DNA from 2 places in the Streptomyces sp. NPDC051217 genome. Region 1 is predicted to be linked to the other one. Evidence: riboswitches for the same ligand, from Rfam matches in the RefSeq annotation. Region 1 holds a riboswitch; the other holds the start of a gene.
The links. Region 1 has a riboswitch for glycine ahead of gcvP (aminomethyl-transferring glycine dehydrogenase). Riboswitches for the same ligand answer to the same signal wherever they lie in the genome.
Positions count from the first base shown of each region.

Region 1 (9,845 bases):
CGCCCGGCCGTTGCGCGGCCAGCGGAGCCGCGCCTCGATGCCGTCGCGGCACGCGGTCTCGAAGTTCCGCGCGGCGGTGGCGAACGGCAGCCGGGTCCAGACGGGTCGGGAGTCCTCGGCGAGCGCGCGCACGAGCCCGTAGTAGAAGGCGGCGTTGGCGACGACGTCGGTGACGGTCGGCCCGGCGGGCAGCACGCGGTTCTCGACCCGCAGATGGGGCTGTCCGTCGGCGACGTCGTACACGGGCCTGTTCCAGCGGTAGACGGTGCCGTTGTGGAGTACCAGCTCCGCCAGGCGCGGCGTACCGCCCTCGTCCAGGACCTGGTGCGGGTCCTGGTCGTCACTCATCTGCAGTAGCGGCGGGAAATAGCGCAGATTCTCCTCGAAGAGGTCGTACGCGGAGTCGATCCAGCGCTCGCCGAACCAGGTCCGGGGCCGTACACCCTGCGCCTGGAGCTCGGGGGGCCGGGTGTCGGTCGCCTGAAGGAAGAGCGGCGGCCGGGACTCGCGCCACAGCTCCTTTCCGAAGAGGAAAGGCGCGTTGGCACCGATGGCGATCTGTACGGCGGCGACGCACTGCGCGGCGTTCCACACGTCCGCGAAGCGGTCCGGCGTGACCTGGAGATGCAACTGCACCGACGTGCAGGCCGCTTCGGGCGCGATCGAGGGTGAGCTGCAGGTGAGACGTTCGACCCCGTCGATGTCGAGCACGAAATCCTCGCCCCGCGCCGCCACCATCCGGTCGTTGAGAAGTGTGTAGCGGTCCGCGTCCGAGAGGTTCGTGGAGACGACGTCGTCGAGGGAGAGTGTCGGCAGAATGCCGATCATCACGATGCCGGCGTCGACCTCATTCGCTTTGCGATGGGCATATCCAAGACCCGTGCGCAGCTCTTCGGCGAGCTGGTCGAGAACGCGTCCGCCAAGCCGGTGCGGGGCGATATTCACTTCCAGGTTGAACATTCCGAGTTCGGTCTGGAAATCACGGCTCGCGATCCGTTCAAGAACTTCCGCATTCATCATCCGGGGCATCCCGTCGGATCCGGCGAGATTCAGCTCGATCTCCAGACCCATCAGATTCCTGGGCCGGTCGAACCGCCTCTCCCCCAGGAGCCGCCCCAGCACCGCGAGGCACTGCTGGAGCTTCCTGCGGTATTCCTGTCGATCGGACACGCCGGTACCGTCCGATTCGACCTTCTCCCCCATCGGAGGGTCCCTCCTTCGCGTCGGCTTCCCGGCGGCGCCGGGCATCGCTTCACGATCGATAGTGCCCAGACTGAGTGATCCATAACGCCCCGTTTCCGCGGAGCGCCGGGTAGAGTGGACAGAACTGCCTCGCGGCACATTCCGTCGGCATGGCGCAGTGAGCAAATTCACTCCCCGGCCGGTCAACGAAAACGCCCGACGAGTTTCGGCCTACCGCTCCGGCCGAATAACCCCAGGCCAAGAGCCTGTGTTCACCGTCCATCTGACGGTTCGTCGAAGGCGATTCCGTACCAGAAGGACCGGATATCGCCTTGACGCAATAAGGGCGACAGACGGAAGAAACATTCTGTGAACACGCATCGTATAAACTCTGCCCGAGCGAGGCAGAGAGTTGAAGCCCGGCTACGGCCTGGGGCCATCCTCTGACCACGTGCGCCGACAGCGACGTCCGCACCCCGTACCTTCGACGCTTCACTGTGCCTACTGAGCGAGAGGCAACCCACTATGCCGCTGCATGTCTCCCCGGCTCCAGCGCCCGCCCTGCGCAGCGTCCTCGCGGCACTCGGTTCTCCCACCGCCGTGCGCGAGGCCCGTACACCCGCTCTCCGGTCCGTCCAGGGACCTCTGAGCCCCGAACTGCCCCTTCCGGTACACGTACTTGAACAGATCACCCCGAGCAGCGACGCGCCGCAGACCAGGCTGGCCGGCTGGCGTTTCCTGATCCGCAGCGGCGACCGTGCCGTCGCGGCCGCGGACACGATGCTCACCCCGGACGGCTGGGCGTTCTCGCGCTTCTTCGAGGGCCCCTACATCGCCGCCACCGAACGGGCCCTGCGGCAAGCCGAGACGGTGAAGGCGCCGTACCAGCCACGGCTGCTCTCGGTGCCGGGCCTGTACATGCTCACCCTCTGGCTGCACCAGGACGTCGAGGCCGACGCCTCGGTCGGCGCTCCCGCTCCGGCCGACCTGCTGATCCCGCTCGCTCCCGCCCCACCCGGCATCGTGGCCCACCGGCCCCACCGCGTCGCCGACCTGCTTCCGATGATGGGTCTGCGCCTGACCTCGGAGCTCTCCGCGGCGACGGCATCCGCCGCGTCCGGGCCCCTGCTGACCACCGGCTGAGCCTCACCGGCCGACCGCCTTCGGACGGCCTGCGTCCCGACCGTCTCCCAACCGCCCCACGCGCCATACACTGCCCCGTGACCCCTCAACGGTCACGGGGCTCTGTGCTGATTACGGGGCACCGTGCCGCGCCCGTCCGGACTAGTCCGGACGGGTCACCCCGAACCACCCGAAAGGACAGCCGAGTTGGGCTGAACCGTCCGGGCGGGTGACACGTCCTTAAGCAGAGACAAGCGCTGCCGCGAAATCCCTGCGGATCGACGTCCGTGGGGCAACACTGGGGTACGGACCAAGAGAAACCGGGGGGCGGCCATGACCACGTCGAGCCGCAGGACACACACCACGACGCAGCGAAAGAAACCACCCATGTGCCAGCACCAGCCAGCCTGTCCGACAGCCGACTCAGCCGACCGGGAAGCCGCGCGTCACGCGGCCCACCACCCGGAACAGGGCTGGAGCCTGCTGTGCAACGGCGTCCTGCTCTTCGAGGACACCGGGGAGCTGCTGCCCGACGGCCAGATCATCGCTCCGCACCGGCCGTCCGGGAGCGAGCAGGTGATGACGGCAGCCTGAAGCCGTCCGTAAAAGGGGGCCGGCCCGGAGAATTCACTCCGAACCGGCCCCGACGCATGTGCGTCGCCCGGCTGCCCCGAGCGAGCCGCGTACGCCGTCCGTCCGCGCATCGCACGCCCGACGGCCGCGCGCCGTCCGTCAGTTGTCGTACTCGTCCAGCGGCGGGCACGAACACACGAGATTGCGGTCACCGAACGCACCGTCGATCCGGCGGACCGGAGGCCAGTACTTGTCGGCCGCCGAGACCCCGGCCGGGAAGACCGCCTCCTGACGGCTGTACGCGTGCTCCCACTCCCCGCCCAGCGCGGCGGCCGTGTGCGGGGCGTTGCGCAGCGGATTGTCGTCCGCCGGCCAGTGCCCCGACGCGACCTTCTCGATCTCGGCGCGGATCGCGATCATCGTCTCGCAGAACCGGTCGAGTTCGGCGAGGTCCTCGCTCTCGGTGGGCTCGATCATCAGCGTGCCGGCCACCGGGAACGACATCGTGGGCGCGTGGAACCCGTAGTCGATGAGCCGCTTGGCGATGTCGTCGACGCTGACGCCGGTCGACTTCGACAGCGGACGCAGATCCACGATGCACTCGTGTGCCACCAGCCCGTGCGGACCCGTGTACAGAACCGGGAAGTGCGGCTCAAGCCGCTTGGCGATGTAGTTCGCGGCCAGCACGGCGACCTGCGTGGCGCGCTTGAGGCCCTCACCACCCATCAGCCGGACGTAGGCCCAGGAGATCGGGAGTATCCCCGCGGAGCCCCAGGGGGCCGCCGAGATCGGTCCGACGCCCGTCTCGGGGCCGGCGGCGGGCTGGAGCGGGTGGTTGGGCAGGTACGGGGCGAGGTGGGCGCGTACGCCGACCGGGCCGACACCGGGGCCGCCGCCGCCGTGCGGGATGCAGAAGGTCTTGTGCAGGTTCAGGTGCGACACGTCCGAGCCGAACCGGCCCGGCTTCGCCAGCCCCACCAGCGCGTTGAGGTTCGCGCCGTCGACGTACACCTGACCGCCCGCGTCGTGCACGGCCGCGCAGATGTCGCTGATGTGCTCCTCGAACACACCGTGCGTGGACGGGTAGGTGACCATCAGGACGGCCAGTTCGTCGCCGTGCCGCTCGATCTTGGCGTGCAGGTCGTCGACGTCGACGTCACCGTCCTCGCGGGTCTTCACGACGACGACCCTCATACCGGCCATGACCGCGCTCGCGGCGTTCGTGCCGTGCGCGGAGGACGGGATGAGGCAGACGGTGCGGCCGGTGTCGCCGTTGGCGCGGTGGTACGCCCGTACGGCCAGCAGCCCGGCGAGTTCGCCCTGGGAACCGGCGTTGGGCTGGAGGGACACCGCGTCGTAGCCGGTGACCTCCGCCAGACGCTCCTCCAGCTCACGGATGAGCGTGAGATAGCCCTGCGCCTGGTCGGCCGGCGCGAAGGGGTGCAGCGCGGCGAACTCCGGCCAGGTCACCGGCTCCATCTCGGTGGTGGCGTTGAGCTTCATGGTGCAGGAGCCGAGGGGGATCATGCCGCGGTCCAGCGCGTAGTCACGGTCTGCGAGCCTGCGCAGGTAGCGCAGCATCGCGGTCTCGGAGCGGTACTGGTGGAAGACCGGGTGCGTGAGGTAGTCGTCCGTACGCAGCAGGGTCTCCGGCAGCGCGTCGCCGGAGGCGGCGTCCAGAGCCTCGATGTCGCCGGTGACGCCGAAGGCGGTCCATACGGAAGCGAGTTGGGCGCGCCCGGTCGTCTCGTCGCAGGCGAGCGAGACATGGTCGGCGTCGACGAGATGGAGGTTGACCCCGCCCTCGCGGGCGGCGGCCACGACCTCGGCGGCGCGGCCCGGCACCCGTACGGTCAGCGTGTCGAAGTACGCCTTGTGCACGATCTCGACGCCGCCCGCGCGCAGGCCCTCGGCGAGGACGGTCGCGTAGCGGTGGGTGCGTTCGGCGATGGCGCGCAGCCCGTCGGGGCCGTGGTAGACCGCGTACATCCCGGCCATCACGGCGAGCAGCACCTGCGCGGTGCAGATGTTGCTGGTGGCCTTCTCGCGCCGGATGTGCTGCTCGCGGGTCTGGAGCGCCAGCCGGTACGCCTTGTTCCCGTCGGCGTCCACGGAGACCCCGACGAGCCGTCCGGGCAGGTTGCGGGCGAACTTCTCGCGTACGGCCATGTATCCGGCGTGCGGTCCGCCGAAGCCCATGGGGACGCCGAACCGCTGGGTGGTGCCGACGGCGATGTCCGCGCCGAGCTCACCGGGTGAGGTGAGCAGTGTGAGCGCCAGCAGGTCGGCGGCGACGGTGACGACGGCGCCGAGTTCGTGCGCCCGCTCGATGACGGGCTTGATGTCCCGTACGGCTCCCGACGCGCCCGGGTACTGCACGAGTACACCGAAGACCCCGCGCTCGGCGGCCTCGGCGGGGATCCCGTCGGCCAGGTCGGCGACGAGGACGTCGACGCCGGCCGGTTCGGCCCGGGTGCGGATCACCGCGACGGTCTGCGGCAGGGCGTCGGCGTCGACCAGGAAGACGCCTTCCTTCACCTTGCCGACACGCCGGGCGAGCGCCATGGCCTCGGCGGCGGCCGTGCCCTCGTCCAGCAGGGAGGCACCCGACGTCGGCAGGCCGGTCAGATCGGCCACCACGGTCTGGAAGTTGAGCAGCGCCTCAAGACGGCCCTGGGAGATCTCGGGCTGGTACGGCGTGTACGCGGTGTACCAGGCCGGATTCTCCATCACGTTGCGGAGGATCACCGGCGGTGTGAACGTGCCGTAGTAGCCGAGGCCGATCATCGGCGCGAGGACCTGGTTGCGCTCCGCGAGGGACCGCAGCTCGGCGAGCACCTCGGCCTCGGTCCGCGCGGCGGGCAGCCGCAGGGCCTCGGCGCTCTTGATCACGTCGGGCACCGCGGCGGCGGTCAGTTCGTCGAGCGAGCCGTAGCCGACCTGCGCGAGCATCTTCGCCTGCGCGGCGGTGTCGGGGCCGACATGGCGCTGCTCGAACGGGATTCCTCGCTCCAGCTGCGAGAGCGGTGTGCGATGGGCTGTCATACGGGAGGCCTCCTGGTCTGGCGCGACCTGCGAGGGGCACCGATACACAGGTGCCCGGACGGCCTCCCCCTCTGTCACATCAACCTGAGAGTTTCACCGGTCCGCCGCGAAGCGGGCCGACTTTCACCGTCGGTGAGAGCGGATGCCGTCCGACACCTGCTCTGCTTTCCAGAGTGACCTCGTCCATGCGGTACGGGGGCCTGAGAGTTTCCGGGGAGGATTTGCTCCTTCGGCGCCTCCGGCAGTCTCACCGGACGGCTCTCCCGCATGGGGTCCACAGCCACCGACCAGCCTACCAGCGAGTTCCTGCCAGGGTCTTCGAGTGGCCGATAACCCAAATGTGTCCTTTCTTAGAGTGAGGGAGCATATGCGACCAGTTGGAGGGACCGTGCAGACCGACATCGATCCGCGCAGCCTGATCGGCCGCAAGGCGTACGACCGCGACGGGCACAAGATCGGCACCGTCGACGAGGTGTATCTGGACGATGCGACCGGTGTGCCGGAGTGGGCGGCGGTACGGACCGGTCTGTTCAGCCGGGACGCGTTCGTGCCCCTGGCCCCCAGCACCTACCGCGACGAGTCCCTGCACATCCCGTACGAGCGGGGCCTGATCAAGGACGCCCCGGACTTCGGGGTCGGCCGCCATCTCTCCCCCGACCAGGAGATCCAGCTCTACCACCACTACCAACTGGCCCTGCCGGAGCCCGCGGCCCCGGAACGCCCGGCCGACCGCGACTTCGGCCGCGTGGCGGGCCGCGACGACACCACCCGTCCCGGCGACCGGGACACGCCCTAAGGCGTGTCCGGTGGTGCCGCGACCAGGGGCAGTGGCTCCGAGAGCTCCAGGTCGGGATCGTCCGTACGGAACGTGCGCACCCGCCCCGGCACCGCCGATGTGGGCTCCTCGAACCGTACGGTGACCCGCCCCACCCCGCTTCCCTGCACCCACCCCGCGCCGAACTCGGCATGGCGCACGTCGTGCCCCGCCGGCCAGTGCCGCTCGGTGACGGCCTCCGCGGACGCGCCCGCGCCCGCGTCCGCGCCGGGCGCCGGCGACAGCGGCTCGGGCTCGTCCGCCGCCGCGGCGTCCGGTTCGTGCGCGGGACCCGCGGCACTCGCCGCCTCCGCCGCCGCCTGGGCGAACAGGTCCTCCTGCGTGTAGTCGGTCAGCCCCGTCACCCCGACCCCCAGCAGCCGCACCCCTCCGGTGGTGTCCAGGGACTCCAGCAGCCTCCCCGCGGCCTCACGCACCACCACAGGGTCGTCGGTGGGCCCGCGGAGCGTCTCGGAGCGGGTGAGCGTCGAGAAGTCGTACCGCCGCACCTTCAGGACGATCGTCCGGCCCGAGTGCCGGGACTCCCGCAGCCGCCGCACACACCGCTCCGCCAGCCGGTCCACCTCGGTCCTCACCCGCAGCCGGTCGTGAAGATCGACATCGAAGGTGTCCTCGACGGAGACGGACTTGGTCTCACGCTCGGCCACCACCGGCCGGTCGTCGTGCCCGGACGCCATCCGGTACAGCGACGTGCCGTGCGCCTTCCCCACCAGCCGTACGAGCTCGTCCTCCCCGGCCTCCGCCAGATCGGCGATGGTCATCATCCCCGCCCGGCGCAGATGCTCACCGGTGGCCGGCCCGACCCCGGGCAGCGTCCGTACGGTCATCGGCCCCAGCAGCTCACGCTCCGTGCCCGGCTCGATGAGCACCAGACCGTCGGGCTTGGCCTGCTCGGAGGCGATCTTCGCCAGCATCTTGGACCCGGCGAGCCCGACCGAGCCCGTCAGCCCGGTCACGTCCCGGATGTCCCGCCGCAGCCGCTCGCCCGTCGCGCGCGCCGACGCCGAGTCGGACGCCGAGCCACCCGCCTCCAGGTCGACGAACGCCTCGTCCAGGCTCAGCGGCTCCACCAGCGGTGACAGTCGGCCGAGCAGCTCCATGACCTGCTCGCTGACCGTGCGGTAGAGGGCGAAGCGCGGCACCAGATACGCGGCGTTCGGCGCGAGCCGTCTCGCCTGGGCCATCGGCATGGCCGAGTGGATCCCGAACCGCCTCGCCTCGTACGACGCCGTGGAGACGACCCCGCGCGGACCGAGACCCCCGACGACCACCGGCTTTCCGCGCAGGCTCGGCTTCGCGGCCTGCTCGGCCGCGGCGAAGAAGGCATCCATGTCCAGATGCAGGATGGTCGGTGCGGGTCTCACCCGACCGATGCTCCCCTACGCCACTGACAATCGCCCGGGACCGGGGAGCCCCTGCCTCAGACGGCCCGGTCGCGGCGCCGTCGGGCGAGTTCGTCGGCGGGATTGTGGCCGATCAGGGTCTCGCCGGTGTCGACGCGCTCGCCGTGCAGCTGCGACAGCGCCGCTTCGACGTCCCGCCAGACCACCCCGACGGCGATCCCGAAGATGCCCTGACCGCCTTGAAGGAGATCCACGACCTCGTCCGGCGACGCACACTCGTAGACCGTCGCACCGTCGCTCATCAGCGTCATGCGCTCCAGGTCCCGCGCCTGCCGCCCGCGTAGATGCTGGACGGCCGTCCGGATGTTCTGGAGGGCGACACCCGTGTCCAGGAAGCGCTTGACGATCTTCAGGAAGACGACGTCGCGCAGGCTGTAGAGCCGCTGAGTGCCCGATCCCCTGGCGGGGCGCACACTCGGCTCGACCAGCCCGGTGCGCGCCCAGTAGTCCAACTGGCGGTAGGTGATGCCCGCCGCCGCGCACGCGGTCGGTCCCCGGTAGCCGACCGTGTCGGTCGTGGGGTCGGACGTACTGCCGTGAAGCGGGTACGGGCCGTTCGCCGTACCGTCGCCGCTGCTGCTCACACCGACCTCCGTCCTTGACCCTGCCCCGTCGACGGTAGGCAGTGCCCCCGGGTGCGTCAACGATCGCCACGCTGGGCACGCCGAGTGATAATCACCCTGAGAGTGGTTTGCCATGGGCCGTCACCGGGAACGGCTGGCCGAATGCGCGGACGGAGTCCGGTATGACGGTCGTCGACCGTTCACCGCTCACTGGCTGTTGGTCCCGAAATCCTCCGGAGAGATCTGGTCGAGGAATTCACGGAACTTCTCCACCTCGTCCTCCTGCTCATCGGGGATCGCGATGCCCGCATCGTCCAGCACCCCGTCACTGCCGTAGATGGGCGTGCCGGTGCGCAGAGCGAGAGCTATGGCGTCGGACGGCCTCGCACTCACCTCGACACCGCTCGCGAAGACCAGCTCCGCGTAGAAGACTCCTTCGCGCAGGTCGGTGATGCGCACCTGCGTGAGTTCTTGGCCCACTGCCTCAAGGACATCCTTGAAGAGGTCATGAGTCAGTGGTCGGGCCGGTGCCATGCCCTGTTGGGCGAAGGCAATAGCGGTAGCTTCCCCAGGCCCGATCCAGATGGGAAGGTACCGGTCGCCTCCCACTTCACGCAGGAGCACGATCGGTTGGTTGGAGGGCATTTCCACCCGGACACCCACGACGTCGAGCTCGTTCACATTGCAACCCTAGGACGTGCCCGGTCGGTTTGGGTAGTCGGACTCCCCCAAGATCAGGTAAGACGGACTCCGAGAGCCGTCTGAACCAGTGCCGCGTGCAGCCGTACGGAGAGCGCCGCCAGCTCTCTCGTGGCGGCCTCGGCATGGGCCCTGGTCTGCGGATTGCGGTGTCGGCGCAGGGGCGCGACAACCTGCTCGACCAGTCCGGCCTCACGGTCGGCGGCGGCTTTCACGGCTCGAAGATGCCGTGGTTCCAGACCGAATCTTCCGAGTTCGGCGACAAGTTTCGCCACGGTAACGGCTTCGGAGTCGTACCCGCCGTCCGCCATCGGTGCGACGAGGCCGTACGCCTCCCACTCGTCCAGCTCGCTCTCGGCCGCCTCGGTGGCCGCCAGCAGCTCGGCACGGCCGATCTTGGGGGCGGTGGGCTGCGCGGGGTCC
Region 1 is NZ_JBITEV010000019.1:6,937-16,781, reverse strand. It holds gene ACIBBB_RS31520 (glutamate--cysteine ligase) at 1-1,203, opposite strand, end outside; gene ACIBBB_RS31515 (hypothetical protein) at 1,708-2,325, shown strand; gene ACIBBB_RS31510 (DUF5999 family protein) at 2,692-2,898, shown strand; gene gcvP (aminomethyl-transferring glycine dehydrogenase) at 3,037-5,922, opposite strand; glycine riboswitch at 6,101-6,198, opposite strand; gene ACIBBB_RS31500 (PRC-barrel domain-containing protein) at 6,311-6,718, shown strand; gene ACIBBB_RS31495 (DNA polymerase IV) at 6,715-8,121, opposite strand; gene ACIBBB_RS31490 (MerR family transcriptional regulator) at 8,178-8,744, opposite strand; gene ACIBBB_RS31485 (bifunctional nuclease family protein) at 8,931-9,404, opposite strand; gene ACIBBB_RS31480 (MerR family transcriptional regulator) at 9,458-9,845, opposite strand, start outside.

Region 2 (9,845 bases), on a different contig from region 1:
CAGGACACCCGTCGCGTCCTGCTCTACCCCACGCCCCACGCCCTCACGGAGCCGCAGCTCATCTCTCTCAGCGACCAGGGTGACAAGCTGTCGGACCTTCTGGAGGACAGAGACTCCGGACTGGGCCGGCGGGCCATCGAGTTGGGATTCCGGGCCCGTTTCTCCGGCGACGACGGGACCGGCGAGCAGTTCGATGCCTATCTCCGTGAGCGCGGAATACAGGTGCCTACGCCGAACTCCGACCGGACCAAGGTCGATGAACCCGATCAGGACACCCTGGAGGAGATCATCACCTATGTGGGCGAATGTCCGCTGCCTGATGAGGAAACTCAGTGAGACCGAGGCTGCGCGTGCGCGCCCTGACGGGTTGCCTGGCGCTTTCCGACTCGTTCAAGGAGATCCGTGGGTGTCGTTGACGGTCAATGGTGGAGCCTGTGGTGGCCATGGGTACTCGTCTGGCTGCTGACGGCCGCGTGCGTCTTGGTCCTCGCCCGGCATGTGCTGCTGCGCTTCGGCTGGCTGCGGCGCCGGCGCCCGACGGATCGCACTTTCCCCGGTATGTGCTTCTACCTGCACCACCAGCGCGTCATGGACATCTACCAGACCGGTGGCTTCTCGGCAGCCCTTGAGCAGGAGGTGGCCGACCGGACCAATGTCAACAGCGGCGTCGGGCTGCTGGGCAAGTTCGGGTTCGGGGAGGGGAAGGCGCACCGTGAGGTCACCAAAGAGCGGTTCACCACGTATGTGCAGGAGAACACCCCCATCACGGTGATAGGCATGCTCATGGACACGATGCGCAAGGAGGACGTCGTGGTGCACGCCGACCTCACAACCGACCACCTCGTGCCCAACCGAACATTCGCCGACACGATGCGCGAGAGCGGCGCCGACGAGGCATCGCTGAGCGCTGTCATGTCGGAGTTCGTCTCGGTCACCGGCCGGTTCACCGCCCGCAGTTCGAGCGGCGGCGAGGTCGTGCTGCGCGCCCGTTACGGCAACGCGGAGCCGCCCTCCCATGTGAAGATCATTTGCGAGTCGACCGGGGTCCGCGAGGGGTTCCAGCACGAGGAGTACTTCAGCGGGGAGTTCCAGGCCCGCTGCCTCGGCAAGGTGAAGACCTGGAACCGCGAGGCGGGCGAGCTGACGTTGGACGCGGTAGCCATCTTCCGCTGAGCGTCGTAGGAACCGGGCATGTCGGCAAGGACGAGATGCCCACAGCACGGACATGGGCGGGGACGGCTCATGGGCGCAGTCCGGCCGATGCCGCCGTCAGCACTCGATGATGTTCACCGCGAGCCCGCCCCGCGCGGTCTCCTTGTACTTGACCGACATGTCGGCGCCGGTCTCCTTCATCGTCTTTATGACCTTGTCCAGCGACACCTTGTGGCTGCCGTCGCCGCGCAGTGCCATCTTCGCCGCCGTCACCGCCTTGACCGCCGCCATGCCGTTGCGCTCGATGCAGGGGATCTGTACGAGGCCGCCGACCGGGTCGCAGGTCAGGCCGAGGTTGTGTTCCATACCGATCTCGGCGGCGTTCTCGACCTGCTCGGGGCTGCCGCCCAGGACCTCCGCGAGGGCGCCCGCCGCCATCGAGCAGGCGGAGCCGACCTCGCCCTGGCAGCCGACCTCGGCGCCCGAGATGGACGCGTTCTCCTTGAAGAGCATGCCGATCGCGCCGGCGGCGAGCAGGAAACGGACGACGTCGTCGTCCTTCTCGGCGTCCGTGTGGCCGGCCGCGGCGAAATTCAGGTAGTAGTGCAGCACCGCCGGGATGATGCCCGCCGCGCCGTTCGTGGGGGCGGTGACGACGCGGCCGCCCGCCGCGTTCTCCTCGTTGACCGCCATCGCGTAGAGGGTGATCCACTCCATCGCGCGGGCCGCCGGGTCGCCCTCGGCGCGCAGCTGCCGGGCGGAGTTCGCCGCGCGGCGGCGGACCTTGAGGCCGCCGGGCAGGAGGCCCTCGCGGGTCATGCCGTGTGACACGCACTCCCGCATGGCCCCCCAGATCTCCAGCAGCCCCTCGCGGATCTCGGTCTCCGTGCGCCACGCCTTCTCGTTCTCCAGCATCAGCGCGGAGATCGAGAGCCCGGTCTCGCCGGCCAGCCGCAGCAGCTCGTCACCGCTGCGGAAGCGGTACGTCAGCACCGTGTCGTCCAGCTTGATGCGGTCCTCGCCCACGGCGTCCTCGTCCACGACGAAGCCGCCGCCGACCGAGTAGTACGTCTTCTCCAGGAGCGTGCCGCCGGCGGAGTCGTACGCGAAGACCGTCATGCCGTTCGCGTGGTACGGCAGCGCCTTGCGCCGGTGCAGGATCAGGTCCGCGTCGAAGTCGAAGGGGATCTCGTGCATCCCGAGCAGGCTGATCCGGCCGCTGCCGCGGATGGCCTCCACCCGCGCGTCGGCGGACTCGACGTCGACCGTACGGGGGGACTCGCCGGCCAGGCCCAGCAGCACCGCCTTGGGCGTCCCGTGGCCGTGGCCGGTGGCGCCGAGAGAGCCGAACAGCTCGGCCCGAACCGAGGCGGTGTGGGCCATCAGGCCCTCGTTCTTCAGCCTCCGCGCGAAGAGACCGGCCGCGCGCATGGGGCCGACCGTATGGGAGCTGGACGGGCCGATGCCGATCGAGAACAGGTCGAAGACCGAGATGGCCACGGTGGGACTCCTTGTGGACTGGTAGACGCCGTTGTCTGCCGGGGGTGGTGCAGAAAACGTAACTACAGGTGCGACGGTACGGCGCGCCGCGCGCGCCGGTCGGGTGCGCGCGGCGCGGCCGTGGGCCTTGGTCGCGGGTGCGACTACAGGCTGGGGTACAGCGGGTGCTTCGTCGCCAGTGCCGTCACGCGCGCCGCCAGGGCCTCGCGGTCGAACTCCGGCTTCAGGGCCGAAGCGATGACGTCCGCGACCTCGGTGAAGTCCTCGGCCGTGAAGCCGCGGGTGGCCAGTGCCGGGGTGCCGATCCGCAGGCCGGAGGTGACCATCGGCGGGCGCGGGTCGTTCGGGACGGCGTTGCGGTTGACCGTGATGCCGATCTCGTGCAGCCGGTCCTCGGCCTGCCGGCCGTCCAGCTCCGAGTTCCGCAGGTCGACCAGGACCAGATGCACGTCCGTACCGCCCGACAGGACCGAGACGCCGACCTCGGTGACGTCGTCCTGGACCAGCCGCTCGGCGAGGATGCGCGCGCCGTCCAGCGTGAGCTGCTGGCGCTCCTTGAACTCCTCGGTCGCCGCGATCTTGAAGGAGACCGCCTTCGCCGCGATGACATGCTCCAGCGGGCCGCCCTGCTGACCCGGGAAGACCGCGGAGTTGATCTTCTTGGCCAGCTCCTGGGTGGAGAGGATCACGCCGCCACGAGGGCCGCCCAGGGTCTTGTGCGTGGTCGTGGTGACGACGTGCGCGTGCGGCACCGGGTTCGGGTGCAGCCCGGCCGCGACCAGACCGGCGAAGTGCGCCATGTCGACCATCAGGTACGCGTCGACCTCGTCGGCGATCCGGCGGAACGCGGCGAAGTCGAGCTGACGCGGGTACGCGGACCAGCCGGCCACGATGAGCTTGGGGCGCGACTCCTTCGCCAGGCGCTCGACCTCGGCCATGTCGACCTGGCCGCTCTCCTCGTCGACGTGGTAGGCGACCACGTTGTAGAGCTTGCCGGAGAAGTTGATCTTCATGCCGTGCGTCAGGTGACCGCCGTGGGCCAGGTTCAGGCCCATGATCGTGTCGCCGGGCTTCAGCAGCGCGAACATCGCCGCGGCGTTGGCCTGCGCGCCGGAGTGCGGCTGCACATTGGCGTGCTCGGCGCCGAAGAGCGCCTTCACCCGGTCGATCGCGATGTTCTCGATCACGTCGACGTACTCACAGCCGCCGTAGTAGCGGCGGCCCGGGTAACCCTCGGCGTACTTGTTGGTCAGGACGGAGCCCTGGGCCTCCATGACGGCGACCGGAGCGAAGTTCTCCGACGCGATCATTTCGAGCGTCGACTGCTGTCGGTGGAGTTCGGAGTCGACGGCGGCGGCGACGTCCGGGTCGAGCTCGTGGAGTGAGGAGTTGAGGAGCGACTTCGAAGACATCACAGTCCCTGGGGTCTCAGTTGCCGGAGAATTCGGTGTACTCGTCGGCGGAGAGCAGGTCCTTCGGCTCCTCCGCGACGCGTACCTTGAACAGCCAGCCGCCCTCGAAGGGCGCGGAGTTCACCAGCGAGGGGTCGTCCACGACGTCCTGGTTCGCCTCGGTGACCTCACCCGTCACGGGGGAGTACAGGTCGCTGACCGACTTGGTCGACTCCAGCTCGCCGCAGGTCTCGCCCGCGGTCACCGTGTCACCGACCGCGGGGAGCTGGGCGAACACGACGTCGCCGAGGGCGTTCGCCGCGAACTCCGTGATGCCGACCGTCGACACGCCGTCCTCGGCGGTCGACAGCCACTCGTGCTCCTTGCTGTAGCGCAGCTGCTGGGGGTTGCTCATGGCGTGAATTCTCCTGTACGCGGGGGAGTGGTGGTGAACACGTGTCTTGCCCAGTGAGATACCGGCCCGGCACCTCGCGGGTGCCGGGCGCTACTTCTGTCGCTTGTAGAAGGGCAGCGCGACGACCTCGTACGGCTCGATCGAGCCGCGGATGTCGACCCCGACACCCGCCGTGCCCGCCGCGGCGTGCGACGCGTCCACGTAGGCCATCGCGATCGGCCGGCCCAGCGTCGGCGACGGCGCGCCCGAGGTGACGTGGCCCACCACCTGTCCTTCGGCCACGACCGGATATCCGGCGCGCGGCACCCGGCGGCCCTCGGCGACGAGCCCCACCAGCTTGCGCGGCGGCGCGCTCTCGGCCCGCTCGGCGGCGGCCTCCAGCGCCGTACGGCCCACGAAGTAACCCTCCTTCTCGAACTTGACGACCCTGCCCAGGCCCGCGTCGAAGGGCGTGAGACCGGTGTTGAGCTCCTGCCCGTACAGCGGCATCCCGGCCTCCATGCGCAGGGTGTCGCGGCAGGAGAGCCCGGCCGGTACGAGTCCGGCGGACGCGCCCGCGGCCGTCAGCGCCTGCCACAGCCCTTCCGCGTGCCGGGGCTCCACGAACAGCTCGAAGCCGTCCTCACCCGTGTAGCCGGTGCGGGCGATCAGCGCGGGCACGCCCGCGACGGTGCCGGGCAGCCCGGCGTAGTACTTGAGCCCGTTCAGATCGGCGTCGGTGAGCGGGGCGAGGATGCCGGGCGACTCGGGGCCCTGGACGGCGAGGAGCGCGTACGCGTCGCGGTCGTCCCGCACCTCGACGTCGAAGTCCGCGGCGCGGCCCGTCAGCTCGTCGAGCACCACCTGCGCGTTGGAGGCGTTCGCGACGACCATGAATTCGGGTGACCCGTGGCTGTCGAGGCGGTACACGATCAGGTCGTCCAGGATGCCGCCGTCCTCCTGGCAGATCATGGTGTAGCGGGCGCGGCCCACGGCGACCGAGCCGATATTGCCGACCAGCGCGTAGTCCAGCGCCTCGGCCGCCTGTGGGCCGGTGACGGTGATCTCACCCATGTGGGAGAGGTCGAAGAGCCCGGCCTTCGTACGGACGGCGAGGTGCTCCTCGCGCTCGCTGGCGTACCGCAGCGGCATGTCCCAGCCCGCGAAGTCGGTCATCGTGGCGCCCAGCGCGCGGTGCACGGCGTCGAGCGCGGTGTGGCGCGGGCCGTCGGGACCAGCCGCCGCGTCGGGGGCGGGGGTGTGAGACGTATTGCTCATAGGTGTGGCTCCCAGGGGCATGACAGAGAGGACAATCCTCCCCATCTGTCATCGGAACCTGAGAGGTTCACCACGACGTGTACGTACACGTACGCATACGGAGGTCGTGACTTGCACCTTGGGTGGAAGCGCCTGACGGCGATTCGCTTTTCAGATCTGCCTCGTCCGCGCGGTACTGGGCCTGAGAGATTCAAGGGAGGGACTTGCTCCTTCGGCGCCTGGCACCCACGGTGACCAGGACTCTCCCGCGCGGATTCGAACGGCCGTTATGGAGTTGGCGCGCACATCATCGCACGCGCCGGTCTCCCCGGGGAGGGAGGGCGGCGAGGGCGTCCGTCCGGCCGATCGGACGGGCCGACAGGGCCGTGATCAGCAAAACGCTTGTGCCGTATTACCCATTCTTTACACTTCAAGGGCAGGGAACATCGACCAGGGCGATGGACCCCACAGGGGGAGGGCGATGACGTTGCAGCGGTCCCGTGCAGGCGCGTACGCGACGACCGCGGGGGTGCCCGCCCAGCCGGCAGCCGTCCCCCGCCGGACCTTGGCGGCGGTCCCGCCGGTCGTCCGGGACCTGCGCGAACGGAGCAGCCGGGGGCCCCGGCGCCTGACGTTCGGCGACGGCGACGTGGTCGTCGTCTCCGGGCTGCCGGGCAGCGGGAAGTCCACGCTGATCGGCCGTGCCGCGGCGGGCCGGGGGATCGACTCGCAGGACACCCGCGACCGCTGGGCACGCCGGCTGCCCGCGCGGCTGCCGTACGCGGTCTACCGGCCGCTGGTGCGCCTCGCGCACTACGCGGGGCTGCGGCGGGCGCTGCGCTCCGGCGCGAGCGTCGTGGTGCACGACTGCGGCACCCAGGCGTGGGTACGCCGCTGGCTGGCCCGCGAGGCGCGGCGGCGCGGCAGACGGCTCCATCTCGTCCTGCTGGACGTCACGCCGAAGACGGCCCGCGCCGGCCAGCGCGAACGCGGCCGCGGTGTGTCGGGCTACGCCTTCGCCCGCCACCGCCGCGCGGTGTCCCGCCTGGTCACGGGCGCGGAGTCGGGCCGCCTCCCGGCGGGCTGTGTCTCGGCGGTCCTGCTGGACCGTGACGCGGCGGGCGCGCTGGTGGGGATCGACTTCCGGGGGGCATGAGCGGGGCGCGCGCCGGTCGGATCCGGCCACCGGCGCCCGGCCGGCCGGGCCCGCGCAGGGCCACAACGGCAGCGACCCCGCAGGGTTAGGGTCTTCCGGGGTACGCGGGGGCGGGGAAGTCGTACGGGGCGATACGGGAGAGTCAGTGAACACAGCATGGCCGGGCAACGAGTTGGAAGAGGTGCTCGCCGCGTCGCTCGGGAACACGGCGGCGGGCGGGCGGCTGGTCGAGGTCCTCGGCCGCAGCCAACTCTGGGTGCCGCTCCCCAACGGCGGCGGACCGGACAGCCCCGGACTCGATCTGCCCACCCTGGAGATCGAGGGCGCGCCGTACGTCCCGGTCTTCAGCTCCGAGCAGCAGTTCCTCCAGTGCGTCGGGGCCCATATGCCCTTCACGGTCGCCCCGGCCCGTGAGTTCGCGCGCGGCCTGCCCCCGCAGCTCGGTATCGCCGTGAACCCCGGCGGCATGGTCGGCGCGCCGCTGCCGCCGCTCGCCGTCGCCGAGCTGTGCCGGGTGGGCCGTACGCCGCTGGACGGGCCCGCGAGCGGCGGCCGGGTGCGGCTCTTCGAGCCCGACTGGCAGGAGGACCCCGTCGACTTCCTGACGGCGGCCGCCGAGGAGTTCGAGGCGTCCGGCGTCGTCCTCACCGCGCGCCGGGGCCTCGCGAGCATCGAGGGCGAACCCCCGGTGCTCTTCATCGGCGTCCAGCTCTCCTCCTGGGAGGCCGCCGAACGCAACGCGCCCATGGACGCGCTCGGCAGGGCGCTCGGCCGGGTCCAGGTCGGCTGGCCGGTCAATCTCGTACTGCTGGACGCCACCCAGGATCCGGTAGGAACGTGGATGGTGGCGCGGGTGCGGCCCTTCTACCAGCGGACGGCCGTCCCGCCCGCGTAACACGCCGTGCGGCCCGTGCCCCGGATCCGGCCATGACCCGCCGGACTAAGCTGGTTTGATGGCCTGGCCGGCACGGGCCCGAAGCGGGGGAGGCCGGTCCAAATGGTGGATCGACGAGGGGCGGGACCAAGAGTGAGCGCGTCAGGCACCGCGGCGGCCGGGCAGGTCGAGCACATGATGCGCCAGGTGACGCCAGGACGCTACGACGCCTACGAGGCGCTGCTCCAGGCACTCGCGGACGGCTCGGCGGGTCAGGTGTGGATGCTGCTCTGGCACGGCCGTGCGGGCTCGCCCGACGCCCAGTACGGGAACATGGAGGTCGACGGCCTTGGCTACGCGCCCTGCGTCACCTCCGCCCAGGAGCTCTCCGTCAGTGGCTGGAACCGCGCGCACGAGGTCGTCACCGGCCGCGACATCGCCCGCGCCCTCTACCCCGAACGCTGGGGGATCTGGCTGAACCCGCACGCGCCCGGCGGCGGCGTCGGCATCCCCTGGCTCGACCTGCGCCGGATCGCCACCGGCCTCGACCGGATGCCCGCGGGCCCGCTGCGGCTCTCCGAACCGGCCGTCGAGATCCCGCAGTTCTACGCGCTGCTCACGCAGAACGCCCACCGCACCCCCGCCGTACGGTCGTTGCGCCGCGCATGGGTCCACCCGGCACTGGGTGCCCCATATCTCACGATCGGGCTGGATCTGTACGACACGAGTCCGGCGTCCGTCGACGCCGTGCGCGCGATGATGCAGCAGTCGATCGGTGCGGTCCCCGAGGGGCTGCCGGTCTCCACCGTCGCGATGTCCGACGAGTACGACCCGGTCACGATGTGGCTGCGGGCCAACTCCCGGCCGTTCTACGACCGGGAGGCCCACGGGGCGCCCCAGGCCGCGTCCGGCTACGGCTACCCGCCGGCCGCGCCACGCGCCTACTGACCAGCCGCCGACCGGCGGCAGATCCCCGCACCGCCCCGCCCCCGCCGGCCGCCGAGCCGGTAACGCCTGCGCCCCGCGCCGTACCGGCCGGTACGACAGGCGTACCGTACGGACTACGGACGTCGCGAGCCGTACCGAAACATAGCGAAAACGGTCGGCCGTTCCGCTGAGGCGATCACAACGTCCGGATAACGGTAGGTGTCTGACTCCATCACGTTTGAGCAAACATTCCCCTTGACCACTGGCGGGTGATCACTTCGGCCATGAAGACTCCCCGCAGCGGGGACCGTCGGTCCCTTGTGCGAGCAGCCCGGCATCGCTCCACGGGAAGCCCTTGACGGGACGCTTCCGCGACACCAGCACCGATGTGTGCGCCAACTGATGCGAGACAGGCCGTTACAACGGCGGGTACGGGCCGGCGACCGCCGGCCAGGAGGGGTCGAAGACGTTGTGACCGCACCGATCGAGACCACCAAGTCGGCTGCCGAAGTGCAGCCGGAGGCAGTGCTCACGGGCGCCAAGCAGAGCCAGATAGAGGGGCGTTCGCTCGGTCGAATAGCCTGGACGCGCTTCAAGCGCGACAAGGCCGCCGTGGCCGGCGGCATCGTTGTCATCCTGCTGGTCCTGCTCGCTGTCCTTGCCAAGCCCATCCAGGCACTCTTCGATCTCGACCCCAACGCCCTGAACCAGGACCTGGTCGACCCGGAGCTGCTGGCCCCCAAGGGCGCCTGGGGCGGCATGAGCTGGGACCACCCGCTCGGTGTGGAGCCCGGTCTCGGCCGTGACCTCCTCGCCCGCATCATCGAGGGCTCCTGGGTCTCGCTCCTCGTCGCCGCCGGAGCCACGCTGCTCTCCGTGGCCATCGGCACCCTGCTCGGCGTCATCGCCGGCTACTACGGAGGCTGGGTCGACGCGATCGTCAGCCGGCTGATGGACACCTTCCTCGCCTTCCCGCTGCTGCTCTTCGCGATCTCGATCTCGGCCGCCCTCCAGGACGGCGCCTTCGGACTCAGCGGACTGCCCCTGCGGATCGGTGTGCTGATCTTCGTGATCGGCTTCTTCAACTGGCCCTACATGGGCCGGATCGTGCGCGCGCAGACCATGAGCCTGCGACGGCGTGAGTTCGTCGACGCGTCCCGAAGTCTGGGGGCCCGAGGGCCCTTCATCCTCTTC
Region 2 is NZ_JBITEV010000009.1:84,545-94,389, forward strand. It holds gene ACIBBB_RS21020 (hypothetical protein) at 1-336, shown strand, start outside; gene ACIBBB_RS21025 (hypothetical protein) at 403-1,173, shown strand; gene ACIBBB_RS21030 (L-serine ammonia-lyase) at 1,270-2,652, opposite strand; gene glyA (serine hydroxymethyltransferase) at 2,796-4,064, opposite strand; gene gcvH (glycine cleavage system protein GcvH) at 4,081-4,458, opposite strand; gene gcvT (glycine cleavage system aminomethyltransferase GcvT) at 4,549-5,715, opposite strand; glycine riboswitch at 5,876-5,973, opposite strand; gene ACIBBB_RS21050 (AAA family ATPase) at 6,176-6,850, shown strand; gene ACIBBB_RS21055 (enhanced serine sensitivity protein SseB) at 6,996-7,745, shown strand; gene ACIBBB_RS21060 (enhanced serine sensitivity protein SseB C-terminal domain-containing protein) at 7,878-8,672, shown strand; gene ACIBBB_RS21065 (ABC transporter permease) at 9,123-9,845, shown strand, end outside.
Region 2: another riboswitch for glycine. It lies ahead of gcvT (glycine cleavage system aminomethyltransferase GcvT); the one in region 1 lies ahead of gcvP (aminomethyl-transferring glycine dehydrogenase).